2 regions of the Micromonospora sp. NPDC050187 genome follow, and region 2 is predicted to be linked to the other one. Evidence: riboswitches for the same ligand, from Rfam matches in the RefSeq annotation. Region 2 holds a riboswitch; the other holds the start of a gene.
What was found. A riboswitch is a leader RNA that binds a small molecule or an ion and turns the genes downstream of it on or off. The one in region 2 is predicted to bind ZMP and ZTP.

Region 1: linked by a shared signal. The riboswitch ahead of ACIBJE_RS18580 (bifunctional 5,10-methylenetetrahydrofolate dehydrogenase/5,10-methenyltetrahydrofolate cyclohydrolase) and the one ahead of ACIBJE_RS04510 (glycine hydroxymethyltransferase) in region 2 are both predicted to bind ZMP and ZTP.

The regions. Positions count from the first base shown of each region.
Region 1 covers NZ_JBITJH010000011.1:75,596-91,035, reverse strand. Annotated here, with positions in the region: gene ACIBJE_RS18620 (hypothetical protein) at 1-705, opposite strand, end outside; gene ACIBJE_RS18615 (deoxyribonuclease IV) at 702-1,487, opposite strand; gene rpsF (30S ribosomal protein S6) at 2,232-2,522, shown strand; gene ACIBJE_RS18605 (single-stranded DNA-binding protein) at 2,621-3,136, shown strand; gene rpsR (30S ribosomal protein S18) at 3,178-3,417, shown strand; gene rplI (50S ribosomal protein L9) at 3,432-3,881, shown strand; gene ACIBJE_RS18590 (hypothetical protein) at 3,965-4,357, opposite strand; gene dnaB (replicative DNA helicase) at 5,777-8,695, shown strand; gene ACIBJE_RS18580 (bifunctional 5,10-methylenetetrahydrofolate dehydrogenase/5,10-methenyltetrahydrofolate cyclohydrolase) at 8,724-9,584, opposite strand; ZMP/ZTP riboswitch at 9,606-9,690, opposite strand; gene ACIBJE_RS18575 (maleylpyruvate isomerase N-terminal domain-containing protein) at 9,731-10,294, opposite strand; gene ACIBJE_RS18570 (zf-TFIIB domain-containing protein) at 10,390-10,812, opposite strand; gene ACIBJE_RS18565 (phosphoribosyltransferase) at 10,830-11,468, opposite strand; gene ACIBJE_RS18560 (glycosyltransferase 87 family protein) at 11,478-12,815, opposite strand; gene ACIBJE_RS18555 (putative bifunctional diguanylate cyclase/phosphodiesterase) at 12,872-15,376, opposite strand.
Region 2 covers NZ_JBITJH010000002.1:284,680-300,119, forward strand. Annotated here, with positions in the region: gene ACIBJE_RS04495 (S8 family peptidase) at 1-1,291, shown strand, start outside; gene ACIBJE_RS04500 (hemerythrin domain-containing protein) at 1,424-1,924, shown strand; gene ACIBJE_RS04505 (metallophosphoesterase family protein) at 1,961-2,836, opposite strand; ZMP/ZTP riboswitch at 2,969-3,058, shown strand; gene ACIBJE_RS04510 (glycine hydroxymethyltransferase) at 3,076-4,518, shown strand; gene ACIBJE_RS04515 (hypothetical protein) at 4,568-4,822, opposite strand; gene ACIBJE_RS04520 (PLP-dependent aminotransferase family protein) at 4,889-6,208, opposite strand; gene ACIBJE_RS04525 (alpha-hydroxy acid oxidase) at 6,205-7,365, opposite strand; gene ACIBJE_RS04530 (alpha/beta hydrolase) at 7,358-8,359, opposite strand; gene ACIBJE_RS04535 (cytochrome P450) at 8,369-9,586, opposite strand; gene ACIBJE_RS04540 (SGNH/GDSL hydrolase family protein) at 9,658-10,938, opposite strand; gene ACIBJE_RS04545 (class I adenylate-forming enzyme family protein) at 11,286-12,860, shown strand; gene ACIBJE_RS04550 (TIGR03089 family protein) at 12,904-13,674, shown strand; gene ACIBJE_RS04555 (SGNH/GDSL hydrolase family protein) at 14,077-14,778, shown strand; gene ACIBJE_RS04560 (T6SS immunity protein Tdi1 domain-containing protein) at 14,775-15,440, shown strand, end outside.

The DNA of each region.
Region 1 (15,440 bases), on a different contig from region 2:
CAACTGGGCCGGGTCGGTCAGCAGGATGTGCCCCGACCAGGCGACCTGCCAGGCCTGGAGCGCCGGGTCGTAGTAGTCCTGCGGAAGCGTGTAGAGCGGGTAGCGCAGCGTCGGCCAGGTCAGCAGGACGGCCAGCACGAGCGAGCCGAGGGTGGCCAGCGTCCACTCGTGGACCAGGAACCGGCCGACCGCCCGGGCCGCCCGCCGGAGCCGGCCCGGCACGGTCTCCGGGGCTGGTCCGAACGCCTGCCAGGGATCCGCCGGCTCGGCGCCGGTATCGGCACCCGCCGTGGCGTCCTTGCCGTCCTTGCCGTCCTTGGCATTCTTGCTGTCCTTGGCCTTCTTGTCGCCCTCGGCCTTCTTGTCGCCCTCGGCCTTCTTGTCGTCTCCGGTCGGGGCGCCGGGCTCGGTCTTGACGCCGGGCTCGGCCTTCTCGCCGTCGCGAGCGCCCTTCGAGGGCTGGGTGTGTTTCGAGGTCGGGGCCGGCGCGGGATCCGGACCGGTGGCCTTCGGCTCTTCGGCGGCCTCCGCCTTCCCGGTCTCCTCACGCTTCCCCGTGGCGTCCGTTTCCACGGCGTCGCTCGGCCGCCCGGCATTCACCGCCTGTGCGGCGGTCTCCGGGCCCGGGACGGTTGCTCCGGTCGTTGGCCGGTCGCCGTCGGTTCCGGGGCCGGTCCGTGTCGTGTCGGACGTCCCGCTGCTCATGCCGTCGTCCCGCCCAGGTGTTCCCGGAGGAAGGCGATGTCGTTGCCCTGTCCGTCGACCCCGCCCGGGGTTTCCACGATCACCGGCGCGTCAGCTGCCCGGATGACCGCCACCAGCAGTTCCGGATCGATGGTGCCGCCGGCCAGGTTGTCGTGCCGGTCCCGGCCCGACCCGAAGGCGTCCTTGGAGTTGTTGGCGTGGATCAGGTCGATCCGGCCGGTCACCGCCTTGACCCGGTCCACCAGGTCGAGCAGTTCCTCCCCGCCGGCATGGGCGTGGCAGGTGTCCAGACAGAACCCGACGTCGTAGGCGCCCACCGCGTCCCAGAGCCGGGCCAGCGCGTCCAGTCGCCGGGCGCAGGCGTTGTCCCCGCCTGCGGTGTTCTCGATCAGGACCGGTACGCCGAATCCGCCGTTGTCGGCGGCGTACGCGAACGTCTTGCGCCAGTTGTCGAAGCCGATCGCCAGGTCGGTGCCGGCGTTGACGTGGCCGCCGTGCACGATCAGCCCCTTCGCGCCGATCGCGGCGGCCCCGGTCGCGTGTCCGAGCAGCAGTTTCCGGCTGGGGATCCGAATCCGGTTGTTGGTCGTGGCGACGTTGACGACGTACGGCGCGTGGACGTAGACATCGACCTCCGCGGCGCGGAGACGGTCGGCGTCCTCCCTCGGCTCCGGTGCCTCCCAGCCCTGCGGGTCGGAGAGGAAGAACTGCACGGCGTCAGCGGCTCGGGACGCCGCCTCCGCGAGCGGGTCGGCCGAGTCGACGTGGGCTCCGATACGCATGCAGGCGAGCCTACGTGGCGGTCGCCGCTGCCGGGGTGACGGCACAAGGGGCGTCGCCGTGCCTGGGTGGTGCGTCCCCGGAGCGCCTCCGGCCAGCGTCACCCCGACCTGGAGCGGTCGTTGATCTGGTGAGAGTCGGCGGCCCGTGTGGACCGGGGCACCCGCTGTCCCGCGGCCCGGCGAGGTGGAGGAACAGCCTTCGTCGGCCCCTCCGAGGTGGCTGGCGGGCTGCCTGCCTGCCGACCCTCCCGGGGCCTCCCGCCGAGCACGATTCTCTTAACGACAATCAGGGCATTTAGCTCAACAGGAGACAAGGCTTGATGTAACGTCAGGTAACAACACGATATAGCTCCGCGGGGCGCTCCCGGTCCAACCTCATCGGTGTGGTCGTTCCTCCCCAGGTCCCACCCAAGGAATGCGGACGGGGCGCCCCGCGGCCCAGTGGATCAGGGCCCTCTTCCGTCGTGTGCGACGAGCGGAAGAGGGCCCTGGTTCCGTTGCCGGCCCAGCGAACGCTCTGCCGCCACACCGGTCGTCCGCTTGCGCCGGACCGCGCGCTCTCCGGCTGGTCGTCCGGCCCGCCAGGCGGCGCGTCCGGCCGTCGCAGGCATGATCGTCGGGACCGGGTATCCTTGCCCGGTTGCCCGCCCCCGGCTGGGTTCCCCCAGACCGGACCGGGCACGACGCACGACCTCCTGCCACGGAAGGACCGTGGCCGCTTAGCCCACAGGAGGTGAGCACGTCTTGCGTCATTACGAGATCATGGTGATCCTCGACCCCAGCCTCGAGGAGCGCACCGTCGCCCCGTCGCTCGACACGTACCTGAACGTGATCCGGACCGCGGGTGGCTCGGTGGAGAAGACCGACGTGTGGGGCCGCCGGCGCCTCGCGTACGAGATCAGCAAGAAGACCGAGGGCATCTACGCCGTCATCGACCTGCAGGCGACGCCCGCAGCGGTGGCCGAGCTGGACCGTCAGCTGCGCCTCAACGAGTCCGTGCTGCGCACCAAGGTCATCCGGCCGGAGATGCGCTAAGCGTCCACCCACCCGGTTCGCCCGGATCGAACTCGTCGGCTCTGTCATACGGCTCTGCGAGCCTGTACAGCGGCTGACGAGTGTGCGAGGAGATGGTCATGGCAGGAGACACCACCATCACGGTCATCGGTAACCTGACCGATGATCCTGAGCTGCGTTTCACCCCCTCGGGTGCGGCGGTCGCCAAGTTCCGGGTCGCTTCCACGCCCCGGTTCCTGGACAAGGCCTCCGGCGAGTGGAAGGACGGCGAGCCGCTGTTCCTTCCGTGCACCGTCTGGCGTCAGGTCGCCGAGCACGTCGCCGAGTCGCTCCAGCGGGGCAGTCGGGTGATCGTGTCCGGTCGACTGAAGCAGCGGTCGTACGAGACCCGCGAGGGCGAGAAGCGCACCGTCATCGAGCTTGAGGTCGACGAGATCGGCCCGTCGCTGCGCTACGCCACGGCGAAGGTGCAGAAGATGTCCCGCTCCGGTGGCGGAGGCGGCGGCTTCGGTGGTGGTGGCGGTGGCGGCCAGGGCGGCGGAGGCAACTTCGACGATCCCTGGGCCTCGGCTGCACCGGCCCCCTCCCGCAGCGGTTCGGGCGGCGGAAACTTCGACGAGGAGCCCCCGTTCTAATGGCGCCGAGCGCCCGCGATCGCAAACCAGGAGCACGAGCAATGGCCAAGGCTGCGGCACTGCGCAAGCCGAAGAAGAAGGTGAACCCGCTCGATAAGGACGGGATCACCTATATCGACTACAAGGACACCGCGCTGCTGCGGAAGTTCATCTCCGACCGCGGCAAGATCCGCGCTCGGCGGGTGACCGGCGTCACCTCGCAGCAGCAGCGCCAGATCGCCCGTGCGGTCAAGAACGCCCGTGAGATGGCGCTCCTGCCGTACACGGCCACCACCCGCTGAGAGGAGGCACCGAAATGAAGATCATCCTGACGCAGGAGGTGTCCGGTCTCGGTGCCCCGGGCGACATCATCGAGGTCAAGGACGGCTACGGCCGGAACTACCTGCTCCCGCAGGGCTTCGCGATCGCCTGGACCAAGGGTGCGGAGAAGCAGGTCACGGTGATCAAGCGGGCCCGCTCGGCCCGCGAGATCCGCGACCTCGGCCACGCCAACGAGGTCAAGACGCAGCTCGAGGGCCTCAAGGTCAGCCTGAAGGCACGCGCCGGTGACGGCGGGCGGCTCTTCGGCTCGGTCACCCCGGCCGAGATCGTCGACGCCGTCAAGGCGGCCGGCGGCCCGACCCTCGACCGGCGTCGGCTGGAGCTGACCAGCACCATCAAGTCGCTCGGCTCGTACCCGGTGCGGATCAAGCTGCACCCGGAGGTCACGGCCAAGTTCGACCTGAACGTGGTGCAGAGCAAGTAACCACGGCACCACCCGCGAGAGGCCCGCGCCGACACCGGTGCGGGCCTCTCGGCGCATCCGGACGGTCCCCGCTGGTGGCCGGATCAGCCGATCGGCTCGCCGGTCACCGCGCTGATCAGCACCGTGGACAGACCCCCGCCCACCACCGACGACGCCATCGCCAGGGTCGCCGTCCGCCACGTGGTCCCGATCCACCGCAGCAGCATCGCCACCAGCAGACTCGTCACCAGCGCCAGCCCGAACCGCGGCCCTGCGGAGACGAACGAGTCGATCGCGTGTGCCCGTGGCGAGGCGCAACCCCCGCCGGTGAGGCCCGTGACACACCCCGTCGGCATCTGCCCGCTCAACGTGAGCAGCCAGACGAAGACCGCCAACGCCGGCAGCACGTAGCAGCCGGCGGTGTAGAGCAGCGACCTGATCCCACCGTGCGGATCCGGATCGAGCAGGTCCTCCTCGATCCGACGGACCTGCGGCACCCTCGTGGCCCCGCCCGGACGACGCGGCACGGCAGCGGGACGACGCGACATCCCGGGCGGAGGTGCCGGCGACAGCACCCGGGCCGGACCCCTCGAGGGCACCGGGGCCGGACGACGTCGCGTCCCCGGAACCGGACGCTCCCACTGCCCGGTGTCGGTGAACTCCGCCCACCGGTCGCTGCCGTCCGGCCACCCGCCACGTTCCCAAGGCGTCGGCCGGTCCCAGACGTGGACCCCCGATGCGTCCCACCGATCGGCAACGGGCGGCGAAGCAGGCCCCCGGTCCTGTTGCCGGTGCCACGCCCCAGGCTCCCGGACCGGGGGCTCCGGACCGACCTCCCGGAGCCGGGCCCCGTCCGGCGCGGGCCGGCCGCGCCGGGTCGGCCAGGGCGCCTGCGGCCGTCCCGCCGGCCCGACCGGATCCTCCACCCCCGACGACCCCGCCCCCGACCAGGGCGACGGCAGACGACGGTGCCGGCTCGGTGCCGGACCCGGAACAGGATCGTCCTCCGCCCGGCGGCTCCCGATGTATCCCGGCGTGTCGGACGGCTCGGCGAGTCGCCACCCACGGGTGTGCCCCGACCAACCCGAACCGGAGGCCGGCACCTCGGCACCCGCCGATTCCCGCCAGCTCGCCGTCCCGGCACCCGCCGATTCCCGCCAACTCGCCGTTCCGGCACCTGACGGTTGCTGGTAGCCCGTCGTCCCGGCACCCCATCGCCCGCCGCTCCGCCAGCTGAGGTCGGCCCGGGGCGGGACGTGGCCGTCGTCCACCGGGTGGTGCCGGTGCCGGCCGGCACCACCCGGATCCGGAACGGCCCCCTCCCGCGCCCACCGGGGCACGTGGTCGTCGACCGGATCCCGCTGGCCGCGCTCGGCAGCGCGGCGTCGGCTGCTCGTCCCGGGACCGGCGGGGGCGGGTGGATACGGCTCGGCCGGATCACCCCACAGGGACGACGGCGCACGCTCACGCGAGCGGACCTCGTGCGCCCAGTCCCGGTTACTCACGGCCGGAGCGTGACCCTTCTCAACCGAAAGTGCAATCCGCTCCTCCAAGCGGAGCCGATGCCCGAGATAGTACGGGACGACGCCGGGCCCGATCGGCCGGGAAAATCTTCCTCCACAGGCTGTGTGCAGAGTTTTCGCAGCTCAGAGCCATGGTGATCTGGATTACCCGCAAGTTATCCACAGTTTGTGCACAAGCTGCACACACCTAGGGGCTCCCTGTCCACAGGTTGTCCCGAGGCTCGTCCACCGGGTTGCTTGAGCCCCTTACCTCGGGTTCCGTATGGTTGGCCCCCGACCGGCCCCACGATGGCCCCCGATCGCCGGACCGGTCGGCGGCAAGCCGCCGCGCCGGTGGCTGGCCGGACGCGATCCGACGCAGCGGAGGGGGAGCCGGTGTCGGTCACCGACGACATGCGAACAGAGGCACGGGCCAACGGGCAGTCGCCCGCTCCGGCCCAGCGGGACGGTCAGTTCGACAAGACCCCACCCCAGGACGTCGCCGCCGAGCAGTGCGTACTCGGCGGAATGCTGCTGTCCAAGGACGCCATCGCCGACGTCGTCGAGATCCTCAAGACCCACGACTTCTACCGGCCCATCCACGCCACCATCTTCGACAAGATCCTGGAGATCTACGGCCGTGGCGAGCCGGCCGACCCGATCACCGTCGCGGCGGCGCTGGCCGACTCCGGCGACCTGGTCCGCATCGGCGGCGCGCCCTACCTGCACAGCGTGATCGCGAGCGTGCCGACCGCCGCGAACGCGGCCTACTACGCCCGGATCGTCGCCGAGCGGGCCGTGCTCCGCCGGCTGGTCGAGGCCGGCACCAGGATCGTCCAACTCGGCTACGGCACCGCCGCCGGCGGCAGCCGCGACGTGGACGACGTCGTCGACCTCGCCCAGCAGGCCATCTACGACGTCACCGAGAAGCGGGTCAGCGAGGACTTCGCCGTCCTCGCCGACATGCTCCAGCCCACCCTCGACGAGATCGAGGCGGTGGGGGCGCAGGGCGGCGTGATGACCGGCGTGCCGACCGGCTTCAGCGACCTGGACCGCCTCCTCAACGGCCTCCACCCGGGGCAGTTGATCATCGTTGCAGGAAGGCCCGGTCTGGGTAAGGCCCTAGCCCTCGACACCCCGCTGCCCACCCCACAGGGGTGGACGACCATGGGCGAGGTCAAGGTCGGGGACCAGTTGCTCGCCGCCGACGGTACGCCGACCACGGTCACCGCCGCCTTCGACATCAGATACGACCGACCGTGTTATGAGGTCGAGTTCTCCGACGGGTCGACCATCGTGGCTGATGCCGAACACCTGTGGAAAACCACCACGAGAGCAAGTCGCCGACAGCGATCCGAGGCCAGCCCGAACCACCAGTGGCCGGAGCATCTGCGGAAGGCCGTGGCCGACGCTCGACACCTGTCCGAGAGTGAACCGGACAGTCTGGTGTCCTTCGGTGAGGCGGTTGGTCTGGTCGGCGAGGAGTTTCGCAATGTCCTGCATGTCGTCGCGCACCAGGTGGGACCTGCCGGTGAGGTGAGCCGCGAGTACGTACGGGCCGGGAGGCCCTGGCGCCGGCACGTACGGGCGTACTCTCGTCGGGCACTACTCACAGCGCTGGAACAGCGCGTCAACAGGTTGCGGAACGCGGAGACGGCAGCCGACCACGAGGGCGTGGTGACGACCGCACAGATCGCCGCGACATTGCGAACAGGCGGGGACAACCGGCTCAACCACGCCGTGGAGAACGCGCGGCCATTGGCTTTGCCCCATCGTGACGATTTGCTGATCCCTCCATACACTTTGGGTGCGTGGCTGGGGGACGGCACCTCAGCCGCTGCCACGTTCACCATGGCTGACCCGGAGTTGGTCGCCTACATCGAGGCCGACGGTTTCGTGGTCCGGCCGATGGCTGCCAAGATGCGGTACTCGATCGGGTTGCTTCCCCCGCCTCCGCTGGCCGACCGGGAGTGTGTGGTGTGCGCTGAGCGGTTCAGCCCTCGCGGGCCAAGTGTGTACACCTGCGGCCAGTCATGTGGCGGGAAGTCCAAGGGACTGGTCGACCGCCGAGAGACGGGTGGGTGCCGGTTCTGTGGCAAGGTCGTTCAGAGCAGTTGGAACGGTAGTCGTAGCTGTGCCGACTGCCGCAGCCGTTATGGGTCTTTCACCGGTTATCTGCGCACCACCGGCGTCCTTGGCAACAAGCACATTCCTGTTGCGTATCTGCGCGCGTCCGAGCAGCAGCGCCGGCAGCTCCTCGCTGGCCTGCTCGACACTGACGGCACGGTGACCTCTACTGCCTCGGTGCAGTTCTGCGTCACCTCGCGACAGCTCGCCGAGGACATGCGTGAGCTGGTTGTCAGCCTCGGCTATCGGTGCAGCATGACCACCAGGAAGGTGAAGGGCCGGCATTCGGACACTTCGGTAGCTTATGTCGTGAACTTCACCACCGACGACGACGTGTTCCGCTTGGAGCGCAAGCGCATCGCTCACAAGGAACGGCGCGTGGCCGCAGCCGGATCGGCCCGCACTGGCTCGCGGTACATCGTTGATGTCCGACCGGTCCCCAGCGTGCCGGTGCGGTGCGTGACTGTGGACAACGACGAGCACCTGTACCTGGCAGGGCGCTCGATGATCCCGACTCACAACAGCACAGCCTCGATGGACTTTGCGCGCAATGCGGCGATTCGGGCCAACCAGGCGGCAGCCATCTTCTCGCTGGAGATGAGCAAGGTCGAGATCGTCATGCGACTGCTCTCGGCCGAGGCGCGGGTGCCGCTGCACGTGCTGCGCAGTGGGCAGCTCTCCGATGACGACTGGACCAAGCTGGCCCGCTGCATGGGCGAAATCAGCGAGGCCCCGCTCTTCGTCGACGACACCCCGAGCATGAACCTGATGGAGATCAGGTCGAAGGCGCGCCGGCTCAAGCAGAGGCACGACCTGAAGATGATCGTGGTGGACTACCTCCAGCTCATGACGTCGCCGAAGCGCACGGAGAGTCGGCAGCAGGAGGTCGCGGACCTGTCCCGAGGGCTCAAGCTCCTCGCCAAGGAGGTCGAGTGCCCGGTCATCGCGGTCAGTCAGCTGAACCGTGGTCCCGAGCAGCGGACCGACAAGCGACCCCAATTGTCCGATTTGCGCGAGTCTGGCTCGATTGAGCAGGATGCTGACGTTGTAATTCTTTTGCACCGTGACGACTACTATGACAAGGAGTCGCCCCGGGCCGGGGAGGCGGATTTCATTGTTGCCAAGCATCGGAATGGACCGACCGACACCGTGACCGTGGCCGCGCAACTTCATCTGTCACGGTTCGTCGACATGGCGATCGTCTGACAGTCGTTCCCGTTCCGCGATTGCGGGGTCAGCCGACGCTGAGCTGACGTGTCGCCGCCTCCACCGTCTGGGCCAGCAGGACCGCGATGGTCATCGGTCCGACCCCGCCCGGGACCGGGGTGATCAGGCTGGCCCGCTCACGGGCGGACGCGAAGTCGACGTCACCGACGTTGCCCGGGTTGTAGCCGGCGTCGACCACCACCGCGCCGGGTTTGATGTCCGTCCCGGTGAGGAAGCGCGGCCGGCCGACGGCCGCGACCAGGACGTCGGCCTCGCGGGTGATCGTGGAGAGCTCGGTCGTACGGGAGTGGCAGTAGGTGACCGTGGCGTCCCGCCCGAGCAGGAGCAGGCCGACCGGTCTGCCCAGGATTGGGCTGCGCCCCACCACCACGGCGTGCTTGCCGGCCAGGTCGACCCGGTACTCGTCGAGCAGCCGCAGGATGCCGCCAGGCGTGCAGGAGACGAAGCCGGGCAGCCCGAACCCCATCGCGGCGAAGGAGCGCATGGTGACGCCGTCGACGTCCTTCTCCGGGGCGATGGCCTCGAAGGCGGCACGTTCGTCGATGTGCGCCCCGACTGGGTGCTGGAGCAGGATGCCGTGCACCTCGGGGTCCCGGGACAGTGCGGTGATCGCCCCGACGAGCTCGTCCGTGGTGGTCGAGGCGGGCAGGGCGACGTGTCGGGAGCGGACACCGGCCTGCTCGCAGCGGGTGCGCTTCATCCGGACGTAGGTGACGGAGGCCGGGTCGTCGCCGACCAGCACAGTCGCCAGGCACGGGGCGGTGCCGGTACGCCGCCGCAGGTCGGCAGCGGTGGCGGAAGCGGTGTCGACGATGCGCCGGGCGAGGTCACGGCCGTCCATCAGCCGGGCCGGGGGCGTCTGGGCCATGGGGCACTCCTGAGCCTCGTGAAGGGTCGCCCAGGCGTACGGCATCGACGGTCGTCGGGCCGCTCCCCGGTGGTGCTCCACCTCAACGCCAGTAACGGCCCGGTCCACAGTGTAGTCGCCAGCAGACGGCGCGGCGCGGCCCGCACTCAGCCCAGTAGCGGGAACCAGCCGGCGACCTCGCCCAGGTCGGTCCGGTCGGCGTCGGTGAGCGGGAGCCGGCCGGTCGCCTTCAGTAGGTACTCCTCGTCGGTCCAGCCGGCGGGCCGGACCGCGTCGTCGCTGAGCAGGCCGTCCATCGTCGTCACCGCCACGGTACGGGCCAGCGGGCCCGGTCCCGGCGCGTCGGGCAGGTCGACGGTGAGGTCGACGGTGAGGTCGAGGTGGTGCACCGCCGCCTCGGTGGTCAGGGTGGCGAGCAGGTCGGCGACCCGGAGCACGTGCCCCTGGGTGCTCACCAACTGGTCCGGGTCGGCGGCGGTCGCCGCGCGGACGGCGGCCGGGGCGGTGTCGGCCCAGAGCCGGACCACTCCGGCGGGACGGTCGAAGGCGGCGGCGGACCGGCGGGCCCACCAGGCGTGGCGGGCGGAGTCGGCGTCGCCGGCCGGGAAGGACCGCCAGTAGGTGACGTCGTCGACGTCGGCCGGGCCGTGGGCGGGGCTGGCCAGGGCGACCAGCGCGCGCTGGGCGTCGGCGAGCAGGTGGTGGAGCAGGTCGGCCTACGGAGCACCGGATGGGTCGGTCCGAGAACCGTCGGGCGGGTCAGCCGCCGGCCGCAGGGCGGGCCGGCGGCTGAGCGCCGCGTGGATCAGCCGAAGAAGTCGCCGAGGAAGCCGTGCTGCTTCTTGCGGCGGTAGTGCCCGTGGTAGCCGTGGTGCTGGTGACCGTGGCTGCCGTGGCTGCCGTAGGCGGGTGCGGGCGCGGCCGGGTAGCCCGGCGGCGGGGGCGGGGGCGGGGGCACGGCGCCGTAACCGGGCTGGTGCGGTGCGGCACCGGGCGGCGGGGGCGGCGGGACGTATCCGCCCGGCTGACCGGGGGCGTGCCCCGGTGCCTGGCCGGGCGGCGGCGCGGCCGGGTTCTGCTTGTTCCAGTTCGCCTCCGCCTCGAACAGCTTTTCGAGTTCGCCGCGGTCGAGGAAGATTCCCCGGCACTCGCCGCACTGGTCGACGACGACTCCGCTGCGCTCGTACTGGCGCATGTCTCCGTGGCACTTGGGACAGGTGAGCTGCATTTCTCGACGGTACCCGGTCAACCTGAGGATGCCCCGGCGAGCGCTCCGGTGACTTCCTGGTCGGAGACCTCGTGGAAGTCGTCGTAGTAACGGCTGACCGCACCGAAGTCGGGGGGTGTCTGGACGCAGACCACCTGGTCGGCCTCGGTGGCGAGCATGTCGTACGCCTCCTGGGAGCCGACCGGAACGGCGACCACGACGCGGTGGGCACCGAGGTGGCGGGCCACCTGGACGGCGGCGCGGGCGGTGGCCCCGGTGGCGAGGCCGTCGTCGACGACCACGGCGGTCCGGCCGGTCAGGTCCAGTGGTGGTCGGTCGGCCCGGTAGAGCTGCTCCCGGCGTTCCAGTTCGGTCTGTTCGCGGCGGACGACTTCGTCGACCTCCTCGGGGTCGATCCGGCCGGCGACCATGTCGTTGAGGACCCGCACGTTGGCGGGGCCGAGCGCGCCGAACGCCACCTCGGGTGCCCAGGGCATGCCGAGCTTGCGGACCACCAGGACGTCCAGGGGGGCGTCGAGCCGGTCGGCGACCACCTGGGCGACCGGGACCCCGCCCCGGACGAGCCCGAGCACGACGACGTCCGGCTGCCCGGCCAGTCCGTCGAGTCGGTCGGCGATCGCCTCGCCGGCTTCGGCGCGGTTGCGGTACGTGGTCATGTCTCAGGTCTACGCCCTGTCGGTCGCTCCCGCAGGGGAGTCGGCCGAAGAGGAGCCGTCGGGTACGGCGAGTCGGAGGGCGGGTGCCCAGAGCAGGAGGGCGAGCGGGTAGAGCAGGTACCCGAAGCGGGTGGCCGGCATGAGGGCGATCGCGGCGAGCAGCCCGTACCCGCAGATCAGGGCGTTGGCGGCGGCGGTGCGGGGCGGCCGGCGCAGCAGGTGGACGGCGATCGCCAGGCCGGCCGCGACCAGCAGGCCGGTGGCGATGGTCCGGCCGGCGGGGAGGCCGGTGGCGATCAGGTGGCCGGGGAACGGGGATGCGGCGGGGCTGGTGACGAGGCCTTGGCCGAGGGGGAAGCGCAGCACGTTCTCGACCAGGGCGTCGCGGTCGACGAGGAGGGCGGGCAGAAGGGCGGCGGCGGGTAGACCGAACGCGCCGACGGCGAAGCGTCCGCCAGCACGGCGGGTGACGGCCCAGAAGAGCAGGACGAGGGCGATCGGCCAGGCGAACAGCTTGAGTGCCCCGGCGAGGCCGACGGCGAGTCCGGCGAGTCCGGCACGGCCGGTGGCGGCACAGGCGAGGGCGAGCAGGCAGAGCGCGAGGACGGGCAGGTCGTCGCCGCCGGTGGCGAGAGTGAGTGCGCAGATCGGCAGAACGGTGGCGGCCTGGACGGCGCGGAGCAGTGCGGCGTCGAGCCGGCCCCGGTGCCCGGCGACACGGTCACGATCGGCACTGCCGCGACCGGTGCCGCCGCTGCGCAGGGTGCGGACGGCGAGAGCGAGGGCGAGCGCGGTGCCGAGGGCGAACCAGACGCGCGCGTCGGTCCACCAGGTGTCGAGGGCGGCCCGGGGGAGGCCGAAGAGGGCCATGCCGGGTTGGTACGGGGTGTAGCCGAGTAGTTGTTCCCCCGGGGGCAGGGCGGCGATGGCGTCGTGGCCGAGGTAGGGGGTGCCGTCGTGGAGCAGCCGCGCGCCGGAGTGCTCGACGACGACGACCTCCTCCTGGGCCCGGTCGGTTCGTCCGGCGGACCGTTGGGCGGCCTGCCAGCCGAGCGGGAGGAGGGCGGTGGTCGTCCAGGTCAGGGCGGTGACTGCCGAGCGGGCGGTGGTGCCGGCCAGTGGGCTGTCGGGGCGGCGTCGGCGGGCGAGGAGTTGGCCGGCCGCGAGGAGGGCCGCGACCAGGTAGCCGATGCCGGCGACCGCCCCCCAGGCCCGGTGGGGCGGGAGGGTGGAGGTGACGGCGGTGATCCCGGCGAAGGCGGCTGAGGCGGCGTAGAGGCCGAGGTCGAGGGGGAGCCCGCCGGCCGCGCCGTCGATCGCCTGCCAGATCCGGCGGGGGCGTGAGATGGGCGGGGTGCGCTGCCCGGAGGGTGCGGAGCTGCTGCGGGGCGCGGGCCGACTGGTCACGCGGGAGAGTGTGGCAGACGGTCCGTCCGGTTCCGTCCGTTCGGTCGGCGGCCGGGGGCGAGGCGGATCACCGCGCCCGCGTCGTGCAGGGGAGGGGCGAGGGTGCCGGGTCGGCCGCCGGCTCCCCGGTGGAGGGCGGCGAGGAACCGGCTGGCGGGCATCGGGCGGGCGAAGAGATGGCCCTGGCCGGCGAGGCAGCCGAGTTCCCAGAGCGCGCGGCGCTGCGGTTCGCTCTCCACGCCCTCGGCGACGACGGTGAGGTCGAGGCTGCGTCCGAGGTCGAGGGTGGAGCGGATGACGGCGGTCGCCTCGGCGGAGCTTTCCATGTCGGTGACAAAGGTCCGGTCGATCTTGATCTCGTGCACCGGGATCCGGGAGAGCAGGGAGAGCGAGGAGTAGCCGGTGCCGAAGTCGTCGAGGGCGAGGCGGACGCCCTCGTCGCGGAGTCGGCCGAGGACCCGGTCGACGATGTCGAGCTGGCTGAGCGTGAGGTTCTCGGTCAGCTCCAGCATCAGCCGGTCGGGTGGGAGTTCGTGGGCGCGCAGCCGGGCGAGGACCGAGCCGGGGAAGCGGGCGTCGAGCAGGCTGCGCGGGGAGACGTTGACCGCGACCGGGATGTCGAATCCGGCCTCCCGCCAGCTGACCAGGGCGAGGAGGGCCTGGTCGAGGACGGCCTCGGCGAAGGCGGGGAGGTGGCCGGAGCGTTCCACGGCCTCCAGGAAGCGGGCCGGGTCGACGGTGCCGTTGGTGGGATGGTGCCAGCGGGCGAGGGCTTCGGCGCCGACCACCTCGCCGGTGGCGAGGTCGACGATGGGCTGGAAGTTGACCGCGAACTCGTGGTCGGCGACCGCCCGGGGCAGGTCGCCGCCGAGAGCCAGTCGGCCGAGGTCGGCGGTGTCCCGGGCAGGGGTGTAGCTGGCGATTCGCTGACCGTTGCGTTTGGCCTGGTACATGGCGACGTCGGCGCGGCGGAGCAGTTCGGCCATGCCGCCGCTGCCCGGTGCGGCGGCGATGCCGCCGCTGGCCTCGACGCTGATTCGCATGCCGTCCAGGTCGAAGGGTTCGTGCAGGGCGCTGAGCAGGGCTTCGGCGCGGTGGGCGGCCATCGCCGGGGCGGGCAGTCCGCGCAGGAGGATGGCGAACTCGTCGCCGCCGAGCCGGGCCACCAGGTCGTCGTCCCGGGTCGCCTCGCGTAGTCGGGCGGCCACCTGAACGAGGATCCGGTCCCCGGCGGCGTGGCCGAGGGTGTCGTTGATCTCCTTGAAGTGGTTGAGGTCGATCAGCGCGAGGGCGGTGACGCCGTCGGCGTGGCGGCCGTTGAGCTGGGCGCTGCCCTGGTCGAGCAGGTGCCGGCGGTTGGCCAGGCCGGTGAGGGCGTCGTGGGTGGCCGCGTAGGCGTGGTCGGCGGCGGCCCGGGCCAGTTCGGCGTACGCCTGTGCGTTGCGGACCGCCGTGCACAGGGCCGAGGCGAAGGTCCGCAGGGTGTACTGCTCGCGTTCGTTGAGGCGTACCGGGCCGCGGAAGCGCAGGCGCAGCACGCCGACGTCGAGGCTGCGGTCGTGTCCCTCCAGCGGGATGGGGATGACGGAACCGTCCACGGTGGTGGGCTCGCCCACCGGGCCGTCGTGGGTGATCTTCTGGCTGTTGCCGCGTACGCTGCGCCGGCCGTCGTGCAGCTCGATCTCCACCTCGTCGGCGGAGAAGAGCTCGGCCGCCTGGGTGACCGCGGTGGTGAGCACCCGGTCGAGGTCCACCGAGTTGAGCGCGTCGGTGGTGCGGGCGAGTCGCTGCCAGGCCTGCTGCTCGGTGCGGGTCTGGATGCGGTGCGAGTAGGCCAGGTGGAGGCTGAGCACGAGTGGCGGCACGGCCAGCAGCAGCTTGGTGTCGGCCTGGAGGATGGCCAGGGTGCAGAGGGCGACCGCGAAGCGCACCGCGAAGCCGGTGAGGCGCAGGTCGAGGTTGCTGCGGAACTGGCGGGAGACGCGGGTGCGGGAGGCGAGCGCGATGACCGGGATGGCCAGCAGGTCGTCCACGAGGGCGGCGGCGAGGTAGGCGACGGCCACCGGCACGACGAGGTCGACGAGTCCGGGCGGGGGCCATGACCAGCCAAGTGTGGCGAGGACGAGGCCGGCGGTCCCGGCGACCAGCACGTTCTTGCCGATGCCGAAGGCCATCTTGATGGCGGGCAGCTTGCGCGAGCCGAGGGCGACGCCGAGGCCGGTGCAGAGAATCACCCACGGCGTGGGGGCGATAGCTATACCGATGATGATTGCCGTTTCGTTCCAGCTGATCGAATGCGTGGTCGACCGGATACGAATTCGCGCCTTCGTCGATGCGCTGACGAAGATCATTAGGGTGAGCATCACCAGCATCGCGACGTCACTGGCGGTTGTCGGGAGTCTGGTGAGCACGGCGACACAGACCGCCGCCACCTCGACGCCCAGGGCCACCACGACGACGAGACCGACAAGCAGTCGAAGCTGCCGATCGGTCTCATTCATGTGTCGCCTGAGAACAGCCACAGTTCGTCCCCGGGGTTCGCTGGCCTCTGCAGCGTACCGCAGG
Region 2 (15,440 bases):
GCAGGGCACCGTGGTCGCCACGTACGACCAGATCGGCGTGTTGGTGGTCCGCTCGACCAACCCCGACTTCGCCCGGCAGGTCGCCGGCGCCGGGGTCGACTCGGTCGCCTCCACCGCCGGACTGGGCACCGCGCTGGACGAGGGCGAGACGGTGGAGCTGACCGGTCTCACCGCGACTGGTGCGGACCCGACCGGCGAGCCGCTCTTCGGCCAGCAGTGGGACATGCCGATGATCAACGTGCCGCAGGCGCACGCGGTCACCACCGGCAGCCCGAACGTCGTGGTCGGGGTGCTGGACAGCGGCATCTCCAGCAGCCACCCGGACCTGGCCAGCCAGATCGCCAAGGACAAGAGCGCCAGCTGCATCGGCGGCGTCCCGGACACCACCGAGGCGTCCTGGAACCCGACCACCTCCGACCACGGCACGCACGTGGCCGGGACCATCGCCGCCGCGATCAACGGCGTGGGGGTCACCGGTGTCGCCCCGGGCGTCAAGGTGGCGGCCGTCAAGGTCGTCAACGACGACGGCTACATCTTCCCCGAGGCGGCGGTCTGCGGTTTCCTCTGGGCCGCCGAGCACGGCATGCAGCTGACCAACAACAGCTACTACATCGACCCGTGGGAGCTGAACTGCCGCAACGACGCCCGGCAGCGGCCGGTGTGGCAGGCCGTGCAGCGGGCCATCCGGTACTCGCAGGGCAAGGGCGTGCTGCACGTGGCGTCCGCCGGCAACTCCAACTACGACCTGGCGCACAAGAACGTCGACACGGGCAGCCCGAACAACGGCACGCCCGAGGTGCGTGAGGTCAACAGCGCCTGCCTCGTTCTGCCGGGCGAGGCACCGGGCGTGGTGACCGTCTCGGCGGTCGGCCCGACCGGGGCGAAGAGCTACTACAGCTCGTACGGGCAGGGTGTGGTCGACGTGACCGCCCCCGGTGGCGACACCCGCTTCCGCACCGAGGGGGCCCGTTCCACCACCTCCGACGCGATCCTGTCCACCACGTTCAACGTGGTGACCCGGACCAACGGCTGGGGTTACAAGCAGGGCACCTCGATGTCGGGCCCGCACGCGACCGGCGTGGCCGCCCTGGCCGCCTCGGCCCACCCGGGGATGAACCCGGGTCAGCTCGCGGCGTTCCTGGAGCGCACCGCCGACCCGGTGTCCTGCCCGGCCGGGGTGTACAACCCCGTGCCGTTGCTGGGTGACGCCTACGACGCCACCTGCTCCGGCGGGGCGCGCAACGGCTTCTACGGCGCGGGCATGGTCGACGCCCACGAGGCCGTCCGGTAACCACGGGGCGGCAGCACGGTGAGGGCCCGGCGCGGGGACGCGCCGGGCCCTCACCCGTCCGGGTGAGGTCTGTTTTGCCCGGCCCGACCGGGGGTAGCAGGGCGATCACCAGCCCACCCGAGGAGGTCAACGGTGTCCACCGATGCGATCGTGCTGCTCAAAGAGGACCACAAGGAGATGCGCCGGCTGTTCCGGGAGTTCCAGGACGCCCAGGACGGGCCGCCGAAGCGGCGGCAGGAACTGGTGGGCCGGATCCTGGAGGCGCTGACCGTGCACACCTACCTCGAGAACGAGGTGATGTACCCCGAGGTCCGCCGGCTCCTGCCCGACCTGGAGGACGACATCCTCGAGTCGTACGAGGAACACCACGTCGCCGACGTGCTGTGCGCCGAGTTGGCCACCATGGACGCCGACGACGAACGCTTCGTCGCCAAGACCACGGTGCTGATCGAGAACGTGACGCACCACGTCGAGGAGGAGGAGCAGGAGTGGTTCCCCAAGGTGCGCGAGGCGCTCGGCCGCAAGCAGTTGCAGGAGATCGGTGAACGGATGCTCGCGCTGCGCCCGGACGCGCCGCGTACCCCGACCGCGCCGAAGGCGCTGAAGAAGGCGCTCGACGCGGTGACCGCCTGAGCCCGACCACCGGGCACGACGGTCGCCCGGACCCGGCTACCGGAGTGGCTGGATCGCCGGCCACTCCGGTAGGTCACCGGGCGGAACGGGGAGGATCTGCCGCAGTCGCGGACCGTTCGGGCGGGGTTTCCACTCGCGCGGGTAGCCGAGGGAGACCTCCTCGAACCGCACCCCGTCGTGCACGCTGGTGCGCGGGATGTGCAGGTGGCCGTAGACCACCACGGCGGCCCGGTAGCGCAGGTGCCAGTCGGCGGTCGCGGTCGTGCCGCACCACTGGGCGAAGATCGGAAAGCGCAGGATCCGGGTCGGCTCCCGCACCAGGGGATAGTGGTTGACCAGCACGGTCGGCATCTCGTCGAGCGCGTCGAGGCGGGCCTGGGTCTGCGCCAGCCGCGCCGCGCACCACGCCTGCCGGCTCGGGTACGGGTCGGGGTGCAGCAGGTACTCGTCGGTGCAGACGATCCCCGTGCGGTGCGCCTCGGCCAGCGCCGCTTCCCGGTCCATGCCGTCGGGGAGGAAGGTGTAGTCGTAGCCGAGGAAGAGCGGCACGATCCGGACCGGCCCGTCCGGGCCGCGCCAGACCTCGTACGGGTCCTCCGGGGTGACCACCTCGAGCCGGCGGCACAGGTCGACCACGTGCCGGTAGCGTTCCTCGCCCCGCAGCGTCACCGGATCGGTGGCCGGGGTCCACAGCTCGTGGTTGCCGGGCACCCAGATCACCTTCGCGAAACGCTCACGCAGCTGACCGAGCGTCCGCTCGATGTGCGACACCGTCTCGCCGACGTCCCCGGCGACGAGCAGCCAGTCCTCCGGCGACTCCGGTCGCAGTTCGTCGACGATCCGGCGGTTGTCCGCGTATCCGACGTGCAGATCACTGATCGCGACCAGGCTGCCGCCGCCCTCCCCCACCATGACCACGATCTTACGGACACCTCCGTGGGGCCAGCGTCCCCGCGCACGCGCCCTGGCGGGGGCGCGCTCGCGCCCCGCTCCAGCCCCGGCGGAGGCGCGCCCGAGGCCGGCCGCCGCGACCCGGTAGGATCGCCGGTGGGCCGTGACTGGCGCGTGGGGATGGAGCACCATCGGGAAGCGGCCCCGTCATGAGGACGCACGCCGAGCGCCTGGGCCTTCCGCACCGTACTGGAGGTCGCATGCCGTCGTCGCCGAACGCCGAGTCCACCGCTTTCCGCAGCGCCCTTGAGGTGATCCGCGCCGTCGAGCCCCGGGTGGCCGACGCGATCGGCGCCGAGCTGGCCGACCAGCGGGAGTCACTCAAGCTGATCGCCAGTGAGAACTACGCCTCCCCGGCCACCCTGCTGGCGATGGGCAACTGGTTCAGTGACAAGTACGCCGAGGGCACCGTGGGCCGGCGCTTCTACGCCGGCTGCCAGAACGTCGACACGGTCGAGGCGCTCGCCGCCGAGCACGCCCGGGAGCTGTTCGGGGCCGAACACGCGTACGTGCAGCCGCACTCGGGCATCGACGCCAACCTGGTCGCCTTCTGGGCGGTGCTGGCCGACCGGGTGGAGGCTCCGGCGCTGAAGCGGGCGCAGGCCCGGCACGTCAACGACCTGACCGAGGCCGACTGGTTCGCGCTCCGCCGCGAGCTGGGCAACCAGCGGATGCTCGGCATGTCGCTGGACGCCGGTGGACACCTCACCCACGGGTTCCGGCCGAACATCTCCGGCAAGATGTTCGACCAGCGCAGCTACGGCACCGACCCGGCGACCGGGCTGATCGACTACGACAAGGTCGCCGAGGCGGCCCGGGAGTTCAAGCCGCTGATCCTGGTCGGCGGCTACTCCGCGTACCCCCGGAAGGTCAACTTCCGGATCCTGCGGGAGATCGCCGACGAGGTGGGCGCCACCTTCATGGTGGACATGGCACACTTCGCCGGGCTGGTCGCCGGCAAGGTCTTCACCGGCGACTTCGACCCGGTGCCGCACGCACACATCGTCACCACCACCACCCACAAGTCGCTGCGCGGGCCGCGTGGCGGCATGGTGCTCTGCGGCCCGGAGCTGGCCGAGCAGGTGGACCGGGGCTGCCCGATGGTGCTCGGCGGTCCGTTGCCGCACGTGATGGCCGCCAAGGCGGTCGCCCTGGCCGAGGCCCGCCGGCCGGACTTCGCCGACTACGCGCAGCGCATCGTCGCCAACGCCCACGCCCTCGCCGAGGGGCTGCTGCGGCGCGGCGCCACCCTGGTCACCGGGGGCACCGACAACCACCTGGTGCTCATCGACGTGACCGGCTACGGGCTGACCGGCCGGCAGGCCGAGCAGGCCCTGCTGGACTCCGGCATCGTGACCAACCGCAACGCCGTCCCGCAGGACCCGAACGGGGCGTGGTACACCTCCGGCATCCGGATCGGCACCCCGGCGCTGACCACGCGGGGCCTCGGGACCGACCAGATGGACGAGACCGCCGAGCTGATCCACACGGTGCTCAGCCAGACCCGGCCGGGGGCGAACGCCGACGGCACCGGGTCGAAGGCGAAGTACATCCTCGACCCGACGGTGTCCGAGCGGATCGCCAAGCAGGCCAGCGACCTGGTCGCCGGTTTCCCGCTCTACCCGACCGTCGACCTGGGCTGACGACCGGCTGTCGGGGTGGCGCCGGGGCACGGCGTCACCCCGACCGGGGTCAGATCGGCATCGGCCGCTTGAGGTGGTAGCGGTGCACCTCGGTGCTGCCCTGGACGTTGTTGACGTCCTCGGCCGCGGAGACCAGCTCCCACCCCTCCCGGCCCACCCGGTTCAGGTGGGCGATGGCGGTGTCGCCGTAGGGGGTGACGTCCCGGCGTGAGCCGTCCGGGCCGTACCAGGTGAACGTGACCTCGAAACTGCGTCCCTGCCCTTGGTAGCGGCGGACCAGTAGTGCGTACTCCCAGGCGACCATCGTTCCATTATCGCCGTCCACACCGGAGCGTGTCGTGGCGAGTCGGAGCGTGTCGCGGCGGACGCGTCAGGTGACCGACACACCGCGCCGGTCGAGTTCGTCGGCGAGCAGCGCGGCCAACCGGTCCAGGCCGAGGTCGATCTGCTCACCGGTGACCGCACTGATCGACAGCCGCAGGGCCTCGACCGCGGCGGTGTCGTCGTAGAAGTGGGCCATCGGCGTCCAGAGCACGCCGTACTCCTGCGCCGAGCGGGCCAGCAGCGCGTCGTCGACCGGGAACGGCACGGTCAGCACCGCGAAGAAGCCGCCGGCCGGGACGTTCCAGCGCACCGGGGACGGCGGTGGGAACCGCCGGGCCAGGCCGGCCACCAGGTGCCGCAGGTTGCCGGCGTAGACCGCCCGTTCCCGCTCGTTTGCCCGGGCCAGGCTGCACCCGTTTTCCAGCAGCCGGCCACCGACCACGGCCTGGGCGATCGGCGAGGTGTTCACGGTGATCATGCTCTTGATCTTGGCGAGCTGGTCGGCGAGCAGCCCGACCGTCCCGTCCGCGCCCCGCACCCGCTGGTCGGCCAGGACGTAGCCGACCCGCGCGCCGGGCAGCACGGTCTTGGCGAACGAACCGAGGTAGACCACCCGCCGCCGCTCGTCGAGCGCCTTGAGGGTGGGCAGCCGGTCCGTCCCGTCGGCCGGGAACAGACCGTACGGATTGTCCTCGATCAGCAGCAGGTCCTCCGCCTCGGCCAGGTCGAGCAGCCGGCGGCGGTCGGCGAGGCTGATGCTCACCCCGGACGGGTTGGCGAAGTCCGGCATCACGTAGCAGGCCCGGGGACGCTCCCCCGCGGCCCGGGCCTCGTCCAGCCGGTCCCGCAGGTCGGCCAGGTCGATGCCGTCCGGCCCGCCCCGCACCGGCCGGACCGGGAAGTCCAGCAGCCGGGCCGCGCCGGTCAGCCCGACGTAGGTGGGCGCGACCGCGAGCAGGACGTCCCGGGGGTCGGCGCGCAGCGCCCGCAGCACCAGGAACATCGCCTCCTGGCAGCCGACGGTCACCACGACCGCCTCCGGGTCGACGGTGACGCCCTCGTCCACGGCCAGGTTGCGGGCGATCAGTTCGTGCAGGATTCCCTTGGTGCGGCCGTACTGGAACAGGGTGCGCCGGACCCCGGCCTCGTCATGGCCGAGCTCGTCGGTCAGGTACCGGCGGAACCGGTCCAGATAGCGGGGCAACGCGTCGGCGTCGAAGAACTCCTCGTAGGGCCGCCCGGCGGCCAGGCTGACCGCGTCCGGGTACCGCTGGGCCACCTCGTTGAGGAAGTTCATCGAGTTCAGCGCGGGATCGTCGACCGCCGGGTGCAGTGCGGCGACGTCGATCTCCACCGGTTCGCTCATCGATCTCCTCCGGTCAGCACGCGCAGCTCACGGGCCTCGGCCGGATCGGCGCAGCCGGCCAGGGCCAACGCGTCGCGCAGCTCCTCGGCCAGCATCGACAGGGCGCGTTCCGCGCCGGAGCGCCCGCCCGCCGCCAGCGCCCAGAGCATCGGCCGGCCGACCAGCACGCCGCTCGCGCCGAGCGCCAGGGCGCGCAGCACGTCGGTGCCGCCGCGTACGCCGCTGTCCAGCAGCACCTCGCCACGGCCGTCGACCGCCGCTAGCACCTCGGGCAGCATGGTGACGGCGGCTGGCGCGCCGTCGAGCTGCCGGCCGCCGTGGTTGGAGACCACCACCGCGTCCGCGCCGACGGAGGTGGCGAGGGCGGCGTCACGGGGGTCGAGGATGCCCTTCACCAGCAACGGCAGCCGGGTCTCCGACCGCAGCCACTCCAGGTCCGACCAGGTCAGGGCGGGGGCGAACACCGCTTCGGTGTGCGCCGCCACCGCCGACACGCCGGGGGTGCCCTGGTGGGCGAGGTCGTTCCGGCCGCCGGGCAGGTTCGCGGCCACCACCTCGGCGGGCAGGCGGAACGCGTTGCGCAGGTCGCGCAGGCGGCGGCCGAGCACCGGCACGTCCACGGTCACCATCAGCGCCGTGCAGCCCGCCTCCTCGGCGCGGGCCAGCAGGTCGACGACCAGGCCCCGGTTCCGCAGCCAGTACAGCTGGAACCAGACGTCCGCGCCGGTCGCGGCGACCTCCTCGATCGGACAACTACCGAGGGTGCTGGCCACGTAGGGCACGCCGGCCGTCCGGGCCGCCGTGGCCAGGGCCAGCTCCCCGTCGGGGTGCACCAGCTTCTGGTACGCCATCGGCGCCACCGCCACCGGCAGCGCCGCCGGCCGACCGGCGAGCACGGCGTCCAGCCGTGGGGCTCCCGACCCGCGCAGCACCCGGGGCAGCACGGCGACCCGGTCCAGGGCCGCCCGGTTGGCGGCGAGGGTGGTCTCCGCGCCGCTGCCGCCGGAGACGAAGTCCCACACGTCGGCGGGCAGGACGGCGCGGGCCGCCGCGGCGAAGTCGGCCAGGCAGACCGGCGGCTGGTGGCCGACGGGGCGTCCGACGGTGCCCTCGGGCCCGGTCGACGGACCGGTGGGGGGCGCGACGCTCTCAGCCATCAGCCCGCCTCGCGCCCACCGGCCGCCGGTCCGGGCGGGCGGCGTCCGCCCCGGCCGCCGGGGCGTGCAGGCGCCCCCGCAGCCAGCCGGCCGCCCGGTCGAGTGCGTGCCGACCCCCGTCGAGGACGCCGGACATGGCGAAGAACCCGTGGATCATGCCGGCGTAGCGGGCCAGCTCGGTCGGCACAGCGGCCTCGCGGAGGCGTTCGGCGTACCGCTCCCCCTCGTCGCGCAGCGGGTCGTACTCGGCGGTGATCACCAGTGCCGGGGGCAGGCCACCGAGGTCCTCGGCGAGCAGCGGCGAGGCGAGCGGGTTCCGCCCGTCCGCCGGGTCGGCCAGGTAGTGCCCCCAGTACCAGTCGACCGACGTCCGGTTGAACAGGTACGGGTCCTCGGACTCACGCATCGAGTCGGTCTCGCCACGGTGCAGGGTGTTCGGGTAGACCAGCAGCTGCCCGGCGAGCGTCGGTACGCCGTCGCGGCGGGCGAGCAGGGTGACCGCCGCGGCGAGGTTCCCGCCGGCGCTGTCCCCGCCGACCGCCAGCCGGGCCGGATCGACACCCAGTTCGTCGGCGTGCGCGGCGATCCAGGAGGTGGCGGCGTGACAGTCCAGCACCGCGGCCGGGAACCTGTTCTCCGGGGCGAGCCGGTAGCCGACGGTGATCACCTGGCAGGGAACGGCGTTGGCCAGTCGACGGCAGATGCCGTCGGCGGTGTCGATGCTGCCGAGGGTCCAGCCGCCGCCGAAGAAGTAGACCAGGGTGGGCAGCGGCCCGTCGCCGGCCGGACGATAGATCCGGATCGGCAGGTCCCCGTCCGGGCCGGGGACGGTCCGGTCGCGTACCTCGTGCACCGCCTCGGCGTCACCGCCGCCGGCCCGGATCGCGGCCAGGTCGGCGGCGCGGGCCTCGGCGAGGGTCTGGGTGTAGAGCTGGGGCGTACCGGCCGCCGCCCGGCGGGCGCGGTACGCCAGGACCTGCGGGTCCAGTGGCATGTCGGTCTCCTAACCGCCGGTGGTGACGAGCAGCTTGTCGATGCCGCGCAGGAAGAGGCTGCCGCTGTAGGTCGGCTCCTCGGCGACGGCCATCCGGGGAAAGCGGGCGAGCAGCCGGGGCAGCGCGAGCCGCCCCTCCAGCCGGGAGACGGCGGCACCGAGACAGAAGTGCAGGCCGAGGCCGAAGGCGAGCGACGCCGGCCCGGTCCGGCGGGGGTCGAAGCGGTCCGGGTCACCGAAACGCTCCGGGTCCCGATTCGCCCCGGCGAGCAGCAGCAGCACGTTCTCGTCCCGGGCGACCGGGACGCCGTCCAGGTCGAGGTCGCGGGGCGCGGCGCGGGCCAGGAAGTGCACCGGGTTCTGCAGCCGCAGGATCTCGTCGACGCACCCGGCCGCCAGGGCGTCGTCACCGGGCAGCGCGGCGACCGTGTCAGGGTGGTCCAGCAGGATCGGCAGTCCGTTGCTGAGCATGTAGACCGTGGTGACGAAGCTGGCGTTGAACAGGACGATCAGGTTGCTGATCAGCTCGTCCTCGGTGAGCCCGACGTCACCGGCGTCGACCGCCTCGACCAGGCCGCTGATCAGGTCCTCGGCCGGGGTGGCCCGCCGGTGGGCGATCAGCTCGCGGTAGAACTCGCGCAGCTCGGCGGCGGCGGTGTTCGCGGCGGCCAGCCGTTCCGGGGTCTTGCCGGCCACGTCGAGGAACGCGTCGATCGACTCCACCCGGTCCCGGTACCAGGCCAGGTCCCGCGCCGGGATGCCGATGAACTCCGCCATCACCAGGGCGGGCACCGGGTGGGCGAAGTCGGCGACGAAGTCCACCTCCGTGCCGCCCGCCCCGGCCTCGGCCATCCGGTCCAGGAGCGTGTCGACGACCCGCACCACCACCGGTTCCAGCGCGCCCAGGCGACGCGGGGTGAACGTCTTCGCGAAGACCTGCCGCATCCGGGTGTGGTCCGGCGGGTTGACGAACATCATCGAGGTCTGGAGCGTCCGCAGCACCTCGTGGTCCCGCCAGTTCGGTGGCGGCTGCTTGGAGAACTCCGGGTCGCGCAGGACCCGGGCGACCGCGTCGTAGCCGACCGCGACGGCGGTCACCGAGCGGTGTTCGCCCCGGTCCGGCACGGCGGCCACCGGCCCCAACCGGTGCAGGGCGGCGTAGTACGGGTACGGGTCCTGGCGGCCCTGTTCGCTGTAGAGGCCGGTCAGGATGGTGTGGACGTCCACGTGTGGTGCTTCCTCCCCAGGAATGACGGCAGAAAGCGGCGGGGGATCACCCCGCCGCTTCCGACGTGCTGTTACAGGTCGAGCAGCCGCAGGTTCACGGCCTCGGCCATCGCCTTGTTGCCCAGGTCGTTCGGGTGGATGTGGTCCCCCGAGTCGTACGCGGGCAGCAGCCGGCTCGGCTGTGCCGGGTCACGGAGCACCTGGTCGAAGTCGAGCACCCCGTCGAACTCGGTGCTGCCGCGCAGGTACGCGTTGACCGCCTGCCGGGTCGCCTCCTTCTCCGGCGTCCAGACGCCCACGGCGCCGTGCCCCTCGTACGGGGTCAGCGTCGCGACCAGGCTGGTCAACCCACGCTGCTTCACCTGCTGGTTGATCTGCCGCAGGCTGGCGATGATGCTGTCGGCGGAGTCACCCGACATCCAGATGTCGTTGATGCCCAGGTGGGTGACGACGGTCCGCACGCCGGTCTGGGCGAAGACGTCCTCGTTGAGTCGGGCCACGGCGTTCGGGCCCAGCTCGTGGTAGCCGGGGAAGCCGCCGGCACCGGGCTCGGTGCCCTCGTGGTTGAGCCGGTTGCCGGCGAGGCTGGCGTTGAGCACGCCCGGCGTACGGACCTCGGAGCGGGTGTCGATCAGCCGGTCGGCGAGGAAGTCCGGCCAGCGCTTGTTGGCGTTGACCGTACTCGCGTTGCCGTCGCCGATCGAATCGCCGAGGACCACCACCGCGCCCGGGCTCTTGCGCCGCTCGACGTCGACGCCGGAGAGGAAGAACCAGCAGCAGTCCGGGCGGATGGTGAAGCCGGTGCCGCCGGCCGCGCCGGTCAGGTCGGTGGCACCGATGTACGTGGTCTGCCGCGACTGGCCGTGGAAGGTGACCGGTCCGGTCGAGGTCGGGAAGTGCAGGGTCACCACCAGGTCCTGCTGCTCGCCGACGCGCAGGGCGACCGGGTCGCTGAGCAGTTCCCCGCCACGGTTCATGGTGGCGGTGGTCGAGCCGCCGAAGGTCAGCTCGCGCAGGGTTCCGGTGTCGATGTCCGACAGGTCGTCCGGGGTGCTGGTGTTCGGCTTGGCGACAGTGGCCCGCCCGAGCTTGACAGCCTGCTCGCCGAAGATGTTGCTGAGTCGGATGCGCAGCCGGTCACCACCGACGGTGGTGTGCACGACCATCCGGACGCTCTGGTTGTTCAGCCCGGTGTTGGTCAGTCCGACCGAGTTGCCCCGGGTGACCGCGGCGGCCCAGGTGCCCGCCCACACGTCGCGCGATCGGTCGTTGCGGTTGACCTCGGCCGACGGGCCGGCACTGGCCACGACGGCGGGTGTGCCCGTGACCAGCAGCGCCGTGGCCGCAGCCACGACGTGCCATCTTTTCGGGGTCGACATTGAACCTCCATTATCGGCAGCCCGGGGCCGTCCGCTGGTCGGCGACGCCCGGACGATGGTCCAGAAACCTAACGGCGCTGCTGACAGGGGTCAATCAACCGGATCGGCATGATCAACTACTGCCCGGACGGTGCCCTCCGACGATCGGCTCTGGTCCGTGTCGACACCGTCCACCTAGGCTCGACGAGCGGCGGTGCGGATGGTCGGCGGTGGTCGCCGCGGTCCCGTCACCGGCCGACACCCTTTCCCGGACGCGCCCGCACCAGGTTCCGTGTGGACCTCGCGTCCGGCGACCACCCCGCACGGATGGGAGCTGCCGCATGGCCGACGGGTCCACGCACCGGACGAGCTACGTACACGACGCCCTGGCCCTCTTCGCCGGGTTCGGCGACCGGGAGGCGCTGGTCGCCGACGGACGGCGGCTCTCCTACCGGGACGTCGCCGACGCGGTCCGGTCCCTCGCGGGCAACCTGCACCGGCACGGGGTGCGGCCGGGGGCGGCCGTGCTGGTGATGGCCGGCAACGTGCTCGAGGCGCCACTGCTCCAGCTCGCGCTGCACCTGCTCGGTTGCCGGTCGATGTGGATCGCCCCGGTCACCTCCCGCCGGGAGATCGAGGAGTTCGTCCGGCGTTCCCGCCCGGACGTCTTCGTTCACGACGCCCGCGACGGGGGGCGGGGAGCGGAGGTGGCCGCCGCGCTGCCCGGCGTGCCGGTGCTCTGCCTGGGCGCCGGGACCGGACCCGACCTGACCGCGCCGGGTGACCCGGCCGACGTCGCCGCGCTGCCGGTGTCGGTGCCGGAGCCGGAGTCGTTCCTCCAGACCAGCGGCAGCACCGGCGTCCCGAAGCTGGTGCACCACCGGGAGAGCTTCTACCGGCAGGTCCTCGCCATCGCCGAGGCGATCCGGGGCAGCGGCACGCCACTGCTGCGGCACCTGTCGCACTCCCCCATGTGGATCGCCAGCGGGCAGGTCACCACGCTGGTCAACCTCTTCACCGGCGGGGTGCTCTTCCCCGCCGAGGGGTGGGATCCCGCTCGGTTCATCGCCACCGTGCACGCCGAAAAGATCAACTCGACCTTCCTCACCCCGCCGATGCTCTACGAGGTGCTCGACCACCCGGCGCTGGACGGCGCGGACTTCTCCGCCATGTTCATGTTCAACGTGGGCGGCGGTCCGGCCGCGCCCGCGCGGCTGCGCCAGGCCATCGCCCGCTTCGGCCCGGTGATGCGCATCGTGTACGGCCTCAGCGAGGCCGTGATCATCACGGCGCTGCCGCAGCTGACCGAGGACCCGGCACACCCGGAGCGGCTGCGCTCCTGCGGCCGGCCGTACGGGGACGTGTCCGTGGAGATCCGTGACGCCGAGGGACGGGTGCTGCCGCCGGGTGTCGACGGTGAGGTGTGGGTGCGCACCGCGCTGAGCTTCGTCGGCTACTTCGGCCAGCCGGAGCTGACCGCCGACACGCTGGTCGACGGCTGGGTGCGGACCCGGGACGTCGGACACCTGGACGCCGACGGGTACCTCTACCTCGTCGACCGGTTGGCCGACCGGATTCTCACCCAGCGGCGGAGCTGGCCGATCTACAGCCGTCCGATCGAGGACGTGCTCGCCGGACACCCGCAGGTCGCGGCGGCGGCGGTGGTCGGGGTGCCGGCCGGCGACGGCGCCGAGGCCCCCTACGCGTACGTGGTGCGGACCCCGGAAGCGAGCGTCACCGGGACGGACCTGGTCGACCTGGTCACCCGGGAGCTCTCCGATCTGTGGGCGCCGCAGGGGGTGGAGTTCGTCGACCGGCTGCCGGTGAACCGCTCCAACAAGGTGGACAAGCGTGCCCTGCGCGACCGGCACGCCGCCGGTCGAGGCGTGTCCGGCACCGGAGGCCACCGTCGGTGACGGGTAGGGTGATGGTCCCGCGCCGCCTGCTCCGGAGGGTCCAATGGCCACGTCCACCGCCGACCTGCCCGACCTGTTGGCCGCCGGGGCGGTCACCGGGACGGAAGCTCCGCTGCTCACCTTCTACGACGACGCGACCGGCGAACGGACGGCGCTGAGCGCCGCACAGCTCGGCGGATGGGCTGCCCGGACGACGGGGCTGCTGCGCGACGGCTGCGGGCTGGGCCCCGGGAGCCGGGCCGCCGTCCTGCTTCCCCCGCACTGGCAGACCGCCGCCGTGCTGCTGGGCGCATGGGCGGCGGGGGTGTCGGTGTCCTTCCGGGGCTGGGCCACCGCCGGGCTGCCCCAGGTCGGGCCCGGCGCGGACGAACCGCTGGACGCCAGCTTCGTCGCCCGGCACCGAATCGACAACTGGTTGGACGACCCGCCCGAGGCCACCCACCGTTTCGTCCTCGGTCTCGGGCCGGTCGGCGTGCCGCCGGCCGAGCCGCCCGCCGGCTACCGCGACTTCCTCACCGAGGTGGGCCGGTACCCGGACAGCCTCCCGCCGTACGCGGCCGTCCGCCAGGGCGACGCGGCCAGCGTCGACGGCACCAGCTACCGGCAGTGGGGGGAGGTCGCCCGGGGCGTCGCCGAGGCGTGCGACCTTCGTCGGGGCGACCGCATCCTGGTCGACGCGGCCACGCACGAGGAGCCGGTGACGTGGCTGCTGGCCCCGCTCGCGGTCGGCGCGTCCGTGGTGGTCTGCGCCAACCTCGACCTCGACCGGGTCGACGAGCGCATCACCGCCGAGCAGATCACCCGCCTGCTCTAGCCGACGCCCCGGAACGTCACCCACGGTGGCGAAGCCAGCGCGTCACGGAACGTGACGCTCGCGGCCGGTCCGGCCATGCCCAGTTTCATCCTTTGCTCTGCACCTGCCGACGCGCCACCCCCGACGACCTGCCGATCGTCACCGCAAGGGAGCACCACACGGCAATCCCGGGCGTCACCCTGCGTGAGTGTCGCCTCGGCGGGTGCAGAGCAAAGGACAGGAAGCACGGGTTCGCTCCGAGGCGCGCTGACGCCAGAGAGTGACCACGCCGCCCGCTGCCCCCGGGCAGCGGTGGACGGTCCGTCGCGGCCGGGAAGGTCTCCGGCGCCAGCCGCGATGGTGGCCCGAGGTCGGCCGTCCGGACGCTGGTCCACACTGCCGGGGTCCACTACGGTGCCGGGCATGCCGTCGACGCTGACCGAGTCCACCGATCCGTACTGCCTGCGCGACGGGGAGAGCATCACGCTGCTCGCCGGCCACCCGTGGCGGCGGTTCGTGGTGCTCGGCGACAGCGTGGCCGAGGGCCTGTGCGAGCCGGTCGACGGCTACAGCCCTCTCCAGTGGGCCGACCGGCTCGCCGCCGAGCTGCGCGCCGCCGCACCCGGGCTGGCGTACCTGAACCTCGGCCGGCGCGGGCTGCGGGCCCACGAGGTGCACGCCGAGCAGCTGCGCCCGGCCCTGGACTTCAACCCCGACCTGGCGCTGGTGGTCTGCGGCGGCAACGATGCGTTCCGCCCGGCGTACGACCCGGACGCGGTCGACGCCGAGCTGGACGTCATGGTGACCGCGTTGCAGCGGGCCGGCGCGGACGTGATCACGGTCGGCATGTTCGACGTGTCGAACAGCCCGGCCGTACCGGAGAAGGTCCGTGCCGGGCTGGGTGAGCGGATGCGTCGCCTCTCGGCGCACACCGCCCGGCTCGCCGAGCGGCTCGGCACCCTGCACGTGGCGCTGACCGACCATCCACTCACCGCCGACCCGTCGATCTACAGCAGCGACGGCCGGCACGGCAGCGCCCGCAGCGACGCCATCGCGACCGCCGAGACCCTGCGCCGCCTGGCGGTGCGCCTGAATGCTCCCGCGTCGGACGGGCGGACCGCGTGACGGGGCACTTCCGCAACGGCCACCGCGTCGTCGGGAGCATCTTCCCCGACGTGATCGAGCGGTACGGGAACATCGTGCCGGTCGCGATGGAGCGGGCCTGGCGCGACGAGGGTGCCCTGATGACGGCGGACGGCTTCGTCCGGCTCATCGACCCGGCACTGCTGCTGCCGGTGATGGACCTGATCCTGCCCTCGCACCCGGGCGCGTTGCCGGTCTTCGCCACCGCCTGGGGCGACCTGGTCGTGCAGCACCAGGGCCGCTTCCTGCTCGTGCGGTACCCGCACGGCTTCTACTCCGAGTACGCCGACGTCGTCTCGGATCTCGTCTTCGACTATCTGGAGCATCCGTACGCCAGACCACTCCCCCGCCTGTGCTACGACGACGCGGTAACCAGGCTGGGTGTGCCGGAGATCGACGAGTGCTTCGGGTTCACGCTTCCGCTGTCGATGGGGGGCCGCGAGGACGTGACCAACGTGAGCCGCCGGAAACTCAAGGAACACCTCGTGTTCCTGGTGCACGCCGCCGGGCCGCCGTACGCGCTGCCGAAGCTGGCCCCGCTGCCCGATCCCCCGATGAACCAGTCGGTCCTGACCGAACGCGAACAGCAACTCGCCGAGCGGGGCAAGCAGCAGCTGGCCACGATCCAGCCGAGCGACCGGTAC